Acidicapsa ligni: one gene and its partner. The main gene of each other region encodes a partner of the protein of the gene in region 2 in a complex. Links are inferred from orthologs where the notes say so. Each region holds a gene or a part of one and is shown on either strand. Other genes may lie near its edges.

Evidence for each region. Proteins that work in one complex are often made in the same cells at the same time.
Region 1: the proteins of tig (region 2) and rpsG are in contact, whole or in part, in a crystal structure (PDB 3GTY), measured with the Thermotoga maritima proteins. The link is inferred for Acidicapsa ligni from one-to-one orthologs. Residues at the interface, in WP_004081061.1 of Thermotoga maritima: Glu122, Val124, Val129, Leu130, Tyr133, Glu188, Gly259, Ile262, Tyr263, Glu266, Ser270, Glu273, Gln274, Glu277, Arg308, Gln311, Ile312, Ser315, Tyr316, Glu325, Arg329, Arg336, Leu363, Phe366, Trp367, Arg373, Leu377, Arg381, Leu384, Glu387; in WP_004081843.1 of Thermotoga maritima: Lys34, Lys52, Lys55, Glu59, Arg62, Gln63, Glu66, Asn67, Lys69, Val71, Arg95, Ala109, Lys110, Lys111, Gly112, Arg113, Pro114, Glu117, Glu121, Ile124, Ala125, Tyr127, Asn128, Asn129, Thr130, Gly131, Lys135, Asp139, Arg142, Met143.

Annotation. Positions count from the first base shown.
Region 1 is NZ_JAGSYG010000004.1:657,323-661,543, reverse strand. The notes cover bases 789-3,501. They hold rpsG (30S ribosomal protein S7), read right to left. Parts: upstream 2,524-3,501; coding sequence 2,053-2,523; downstream 789-2,052. Other genes in these bases: rpsL (30S ribosomal protein S12), read right to left, coding at 2,577-2,984; fusA (elongation factor G), read right to left, coding at 789-1,939. Also shown: more of fusA, read right to left, coding at 1-788; OHL19_RS16915 (nucleoside hydrolase), read right to left, coding at 3,584-4,221.
Region 2 is NZ_JAGSYG010000002.1:502,178-505,163, forward strand. It holds tig (trigger factor), read right to left. Parts: upstream 2,216-2,986; coding sequence 785-2,215; downstream 1-784. Other genes in the region: clpX (ATP-dependent Clp protease ATP-binding subunit ClpX), read right to left, coding at 1-3; clpP (ATP-dependent Clp endopeptidase proteolytic subunit ClpP), read right to left, coding at 40-630; OHL19_RS08460 (CPCC family cysteine-rich protein), read right to left, coding at 2,526-2,801; OHL19_RS08465 (aldose 1-epimerase), read right to left, coding at 2,935-2,986. UniProt on the Bacillus subtilis protein: Involved in protein export. Acts as a chaperone by maintaining the newly synthesized protein in an open conformation. Functions as a peptidyl-prolyl cis-trans isomerase.

The DNA of each region.
Region 1 (4,221 bases), on a different replicon or contig from region 2:
GCACAATTGCCTTGACCAACTGCGAACCAGCAGCATGCTCGAGCGATTCGATGCGGCCACGGCGAGAGTTGATATCGCCGATGATCGTTCCGACAAACTCTTCCGGCACCGTCACTTCGACAGCCATCACTGGCTCCAGAAGCACGGGACTGGCCTTGCGAGCGGCTTCCTTGAATGCCATCGAACCGGCAATCTTGTACGCCATTTCGTTCGAGTCGACATCATGATAACTGCCGTCATACAGCGAAACCATCACATCGACCACCGGGAAGCCGGCGAGAATTCCGCCGTCCAGCGCTTCGCGAATACCCTGGTCGATCGGCTTGATAAATTCCTTCGGAATCGATCCACCCTTAGTGTCGTTGATGAATTCGTAGCCTTTGCCCGGCTCGTTCGGCTTGATGCGAATCTTGCAATGTCCGTAGTTGCCCGAACCACCGGTCTGACGAATGTACTTGCCTTCGGCTTCCGCTTCCTTGCGAATCGTCTCGCGGAACGCAACCTTGGGCTCGCCGACATTGGCCTCGACCTTGTGCTCGCGCTTCATACGGTCGACCAGAATTTCCAGGTGCAACTCACCCATACCGCTGATGATCGTCTGGCCTGAATCTTCGTCGGTCTTGACCTTGAAGGTAGGATCTTCGTCAGCCAAACGGCTAAGCGCGATGCCCATCTTTTCCTGGTCAGCCTTGGTCTTCGGCTCGATTGCCACCGAAATAACTGTCTCCGGGAAGGTGATCGCCGAGAGAGCAATCGGAGAAGTAGGAGCGCACAACGTATCGCCCGTCTTCAGTTCCTTCATACCCACGCAGGCGCAAATATCACCGGCCATGATCTCGGTAATGTCCTCGCGCTTGTTGGCGTGCATCTTGACGAGGCGACCAACGCGCTCCGTCTTGCCAGTGCGCGGATTCAGAACCGTATCGCCAGTACGCAGCTGACCCGAATAAACCCGGATGAAGCAAAGCTTGCCGAACGGATCGTTGATCGTCTTGAAGCCCAGCGCTGAAAGCGGCTCGCTGTCATCGGAATGACGAATAAACTGCTCTTCAATATTGTCAGGGTTCAGACCAACAATCGGAGGAATATCCAGAGGGCTGGGCAGATAATCAACGACTGCATCGAGCAGCGTCTGAACACCCTTGTTCTTGAAGGCCGATCCACAAAGCACAGGGAAAAGCTTCATTTCAAGAGTCGCCTTGCGAAGGCCAGCCTTAAGCTGAGCCGAGGTAGGCATCTCGCCATCGAGGAACTGCACGAGAATCTCATCGTCAGTCTCGGCAACCATCTCGATCAACTGCATACGGAAAGCTTCCGCCTTCTTCTGCAGGTTCTCAGGAATCGCTTCAACTGAGTACTTGGCACCCATCGTCTCGTCATGCCAGAGAATCGCCTTCATCTCCATCAGGTCGATGACGCCCTTGAAGCCCGCTTCCGCGCCGATCGGAATCTGAATGGCGACCACACGTGCTCCGAGACGCTTGCGCATGGTTTCCATGGCCAACTCGAAGTCCGCACCGTTCTTGTCCATCTTGTTCACGAAGCAGATACGGGGAACGCGATACTTGTCGCCCTGACGCCAAACCGTCTCCGTCTGAGGCTGAACACCCGACACAGAATCAAACAACGCAACCGCGCCGTCCAGAACACGCAGCGAACGCTCAACCTCTGCGGTAAAGTCAACGTGTCCAGGAGTATCGATAATGTTGATGCGGATATTGTTCCAGGTGCAGGTCGTCGCAGCGGAGGTGATCGTAATTCCGCGCTCCTGCTCCTGCTCCATGTAATCCATGGTCGCTGTGCCTTCGTGCACTTCTCCGATACGGTGCGTAATGCCCGTATAGAAGAGAATGCGCTCGGTGCAAGTCGTCTTTCCGGCGTCAATGTGCGCCATGATCCCGATGTTCCGGCAACGATTTAGAGGTACTGTGCGAGCCACGGATATTTTCCTTGCGAACCCCAGGTCCGCTGTTCGTCTTACCAATCTCTGCGGTCAGCCCATCCGGGCGCTGACCGTACTGCAATTTCATAAAACCCAACTACAGCCGCAAACTACCAGCGATAGTGAGCAAATGCCTTGTTGGCTTCCGCCATACGATGAACGTCTTCCTTCTTCTTCATCGCGGCGCCACGGCCATTGGCCGCATCGAGCAGCTCATTGCTGAGCTTGTCGATCATGCCCTTTTCACCACGAGCGCGCCCGTAGGTGATCAGCCAGCGAATCGCCAGCGAAGTACGGCGCTCAGGATTCACTTCGATCGGCACCTGGTAGTTCGCTCCGCCAACGCGGCGGCTTTTCACTTCCAGTAGCGGCTTGCAGTTCTCGACAGCCTTCTTGAACAGCTTCAAAGCCTCGTCGCCGCCCCTCTGCTCGAGGTTCGTCATCGCGGTATAGAAGATGCCCTGGGCAGTCGACTTCTTGCCGCCCCACATCAACGAATTCACAAACTTGGTGACCAGCGTCGAACCGTAAACTGGATCGGGCGCTACTTCCCGCTTTGCTATGTGACCTTTTCTAGGCATGTTTCTGAATTCCTTTGCCCCTCATTCGAGCGGCGTCAATTACCAAACTTGAGTTACTTCTTCTTGCCGCCCTTGACAGGTGCCGCGCCAGCCTTGCCACGCTTTGCGCCGTACTTGGATCGGCTCTGCTTACGGTTGGCAACGCCCACCGAATCCAGAGTTCCGCGGACAACGTGATAGCGAACACCCGGCAGATCCTTCACACGGCCGCCGCGAATAAGCACAATCGAGTGCTCCTGCAGGTTGTGGCCAATGCCAGGAATGTAAGTCGTGACTTCAATTCCGTTGGTCAGACGAACACGGGCAACCTTGCGAAGCGCCGAATTTGGCTTCTTCGGGGTCTGCGTGTAAACGCGCGTGCAAACTCCGCGACGCTGCGGCGATGCCTGCAGTGCGGGAGAGGCCGTCTTGTACCGTGGCGCCGTGCGCCCCTTGCGAACCAGCTGATTAAATGTAGGCAAACCGCAACTCCTCAAACTCGAACCGTTACAACCAAACTTACCCGGCAAGTCGCGCACGCAGCTTTATGGCTTTCCACACGCCTTGCGCGAACCCATTTCGGGGCGCAAGCGCACGGAAGCCAATGTTGCTGCTTCGCGTCTGCCTTCGTACCAATACCAGACGAAAACCGGGACGGTGACCGTACGCTCCCTTAACTCCAGGGGTTCGATTCCGTTTCCTCAGCTTCGGCCTGCATAACGCTCCAAGGTGGAGGGTGTCGCAGGCACCGTAGCGAATCATCCTTACTCGCACAAGATCGAGCAATTCCAGGATTCTTTGGGAGGCCTACATCGCCATACCCCTCGCAGCTTCGAACCCACCCGCCACCGAAATGGCATCAACCCAGGCAGTCTAACTGCGTTGCTTCATCTCTTCTGACACGTAACTGAAGAGATGCCGCTCTTGTGGAACCTTCTAACAATATCAAGAAACGTGGGCAAGGTCAACGAATTCGCACCCCGGAACCGCCTCCAGCCAGAAAAATTTTACAAATTGGATAAAAAAGATTCCCGCCCCAAATCGAAAGCCCGACAAATCGCAATGTCCTGCAACCCCAACCCTATTGCGTCTTCGCCTCCAGCCTCTTCGTCAACAACTCCAAAAAACCACCCTCATCCGACTTCATACAAACCTGCGCATTTGGCTTCCCATCTACCTTGCTCGTAAACCCTTTATCATCAACCTCAATTCGCATAGGCTCCATCGGGCACAGCTCCGGATCGAACGTATAAGCCACTGCCAGCGGATCAAACAAGGTCGGAGTAGGCGAATGTCCCCCCGAATTCGCGACCCACTCCCCGTAAAGCATCTTCAACTGCGCCGTCAGCGTACTCCCCACCCCAAAAATCTCGTCCCGCTCCTTCGCTTCCAAATGAATCTGTGTCGAGTCCAGCGGAGCCATGAATACCGGCACCCCTACCGCCAGCAACCGTTGCGCTCCCTTCGGATCCTGCAAAATATTCCACTCCGCATCCGCCGGCCGCATCTCGCCCTTTCGGCCGTCATACCCGCGCTCGATCGAGCCGCCCATGATCACTACCCGCTTCACCTTGCGAAACGTCTCAGGGTCATGCTCAATCGCCGCCCCAACATTGAATAGCGGTCCCAGCCCGATCAGCGTCACCTGCCCCGGATGCGCCTTGATCGCCTCCAACATCGCCGAAACACCTTCAGAATGTTGTATATCCGGACTGCCCA
Region 2 (2,986 bases):
CATCAGAACTACTTCCTCCGGAGAAAATGGAGCTTTTGCTTAAGTGCGAGGCCGGTCGATGATTTCGTCGAGGATGCCATATTCTTTGGCTTGCTGGGCGGTCATGATGAAGTCGCGCTCAACATCGCGTTCGATCCGGTCGAGGCTTTGGCCCGTGTGCTTGGCCATCAGCGTGTTGGTGATTTCACGAATCCGCAGGATCTCACGAGCATGAATATCGATGTCCGTGGCCTGCCCACTCAGTCCGCCCATGGAGGGCTGATGAATCAGGATGCGTGAGTTAGGCAACGCAAACCGCTTGCCTTTTGTTCCCGACAGCAACAGGAAAGCACCCATGCTGGCAGCTTGCCCGATGCAGTAAGTGACGACGTTGTTCTTGATGAACTGCATCGTATCGTAAATGGCGAGACCGGCTGTGATGGAACCGCCGGGAGAGTTGATGTAGAGCTGGATGTCCTTCTCTGGGTCCTCACCGGAGAGGAACAGCATTTGCGCAACGATAAGGTTGGCAATCTGGTCGTCGATCGGAGTTCCAAGGAAGATGATGTTATCGCGGAGCAGACGGGAGTAAATGTCGTAGGCGCGTTCGCCTCGGCTCGTCTGCTCGACCACCATGGGGACTAGTGCCATTGCGCTATTCTCTCACTTTGCATCGGTGCCTGGTGGGGCTCCGGGGTGATTATCTTCCCGGGCTGACTTACTTTCGGCAGCCCGGCTTTGCCACTTTGGTTTTGCCAGCCCCCGAATCTTTCCAGTTGCTGGCCCATTGCGCTTTGGCTTTCAGTTACGCCGCAGGCAGGCGTTGGTAGAGCACGCTTGCGGTCTTTTCACGCCTAAGTTGTTCCCGGATTCTAGCCAGACCGCCGTCTTCCGTCAAACGGGCACGCACGGTTTCGATCGGCTCGCGAGCCTGAAGAGCAGCCATGTACAGCTCCTGCTCAAACTCTTCGTCCGAAACAGAGACGTCTTCAATATCGGCGATTTTGTCCAGCAGCAGCGAGGTCTTGACCTCATTGATGGCGGAATCACGCTGTGCGGCGCGCAGACGGGTAAAGTCGAGCTTGCGCATCATGTCGGGATTCATGCCCTGTGCCGCCAGCGCGCGCAGGCCGCGGTCGAGCCGCGCATCTACTTGCTGCTGTACGAGAGATTCCGGAATCGGGAAGTTGAACTTCTGGGTCAATGCCTGGAAGAGCGCTTCGCGTGTCTGCTGCTCGGACTGACGCTGCTTGGTCGCCAGCAGATGCTCACGGATGCGGGTTTCGAGAGCGGCGAGATCTTCGTAATCGCCTAGTTCCTTGGCGAACTCGTCGTTCAGCTCAGGCAGAATGCGCTTCTTGATCGCTTTTACTTCAAGCGTGTAGGCGACGTTCTTTCCGGCGAGGTTGTTCTCGGTGTAATCCTCAGGATAGACAACTTCGACCTTCAGTTCCTGGCCGACCTTGGCTCCGCGAAGAGCTTCGGTGAAGGCAGGGAGAGTTTCGGCTCCGCCAACTTCGATCAGGGAATCCTGGCCTTCGAGCGGAGGAAGCGCTTCGCCTTCTTCTGCCTGGACCTGGCCGTGATAGCTGATCTGCGCCCAGTCGCCGTCTACGAGAGGGCGGTCTTCCTCGACCGGCTCAACCGTGGAACGGGATTCGCGGAGCTGCTTGATCTCCTGCTGGAACTCTTCTTCAGAGGCCTCGACCGTCGGCTTGGGAACGGTTACGTCCTGATAGCCATCGAGCGAGAATGGCGGGATCACTTCAAAAACGGCGGCGCCGTCGAGCGGCTGACCTTCTTCGAGAGTGAGCCGGGTCAACTGGGGCTGCGATACGGGGGTTACACCGGCAGCAGTAATCGCCGCCTGGAAGCGCTCCGGCAGCAGGGCCTCGACAACATCCTTCTTGATCTGCTCGGCAAACCGCTTGCGAACTACCGACTCCGGCACCTTCCCGGCGCGGAAGCCAGGAATCTTGGCATGCTTTTTGTATTCACGGAGGACGCGGGCAAAAACCTTATCCACTTCTTCAGTGGAGGCTTCGATTGCGACTTCACGGACGCATTCCGGGTTCAGGACTGGCGCGGGCGCGTGATCGTGGCCCTCGTGATCATGACCTGCGTGGTCATGGCCGTCGTGATCGCTATGGTCGTGGAGGTCGTGACCTTCCTGGGTTTGGAGGGAGGTTTCGGCGTCGGAATTGGGAGTGTTTTCGATTGTCTCTGCGGAACTCAAAGTTGTGCCTTCCAGGATACAAGTCAGGATACGAGTCAAGATACGGTCAAAATGCAAACCAACTGCGCGTCTCCCTGTCGGCTAAATCTGTTCGGTCCGGCTGGATCTGTTCGCCGTTAAAGCCTTGCTCGATTTCGAGGAAGCTCCGCAAGAACAGGTCGCGGACAGGAGACATTCTTTCTAATGGTATGAGGGTTGGCCGGACCGGTCAAACCGAGTCAGCTCAGCCAGGGCGTATGGGCGGTTCAACAACTCTCGGCCAACCGATATCTTGTTTTCAATGAACCACTTGGAAGGCTATGCTCGTCAGCTAGATTTCTTCGGGCAAAGCTGGGCGAACGTAGCGAACGAAGCGTGGATGAGCTGCGCCGCATGCCTGGAAATTCAAACGCGCCTGCCGCAGACTCAGTTCGCCATTCACAGTGAGCCGCACTTCCGCGGCGTCGGCAGAGCCTGGCTCCCCATCCTGGCCGTCATCTTCCCACCAGCAGACAGGGCAAAGCTCCATTGTTGTCGGTGTCGACAGCGTCTTAGCCCCACAGCAGGGACAGCGAAATCCAGCACAGAGAAATCCAGCATCGGTCATGCGTAGAGATAGACGAAGGATTCTGGCGCGGGATTACAGCGCAGGACCACAGCAGAACAGGCTCCCGGCAAGCGATTGCGGGGAGCCCGTTGACTGCGTTTGATTTGATCCAGATCAGGTATCCGGATCCGGCTCAGGGAATGAAGACCTTCAGACGGACATGCCACGCCGTGCTCTTGCCCGGT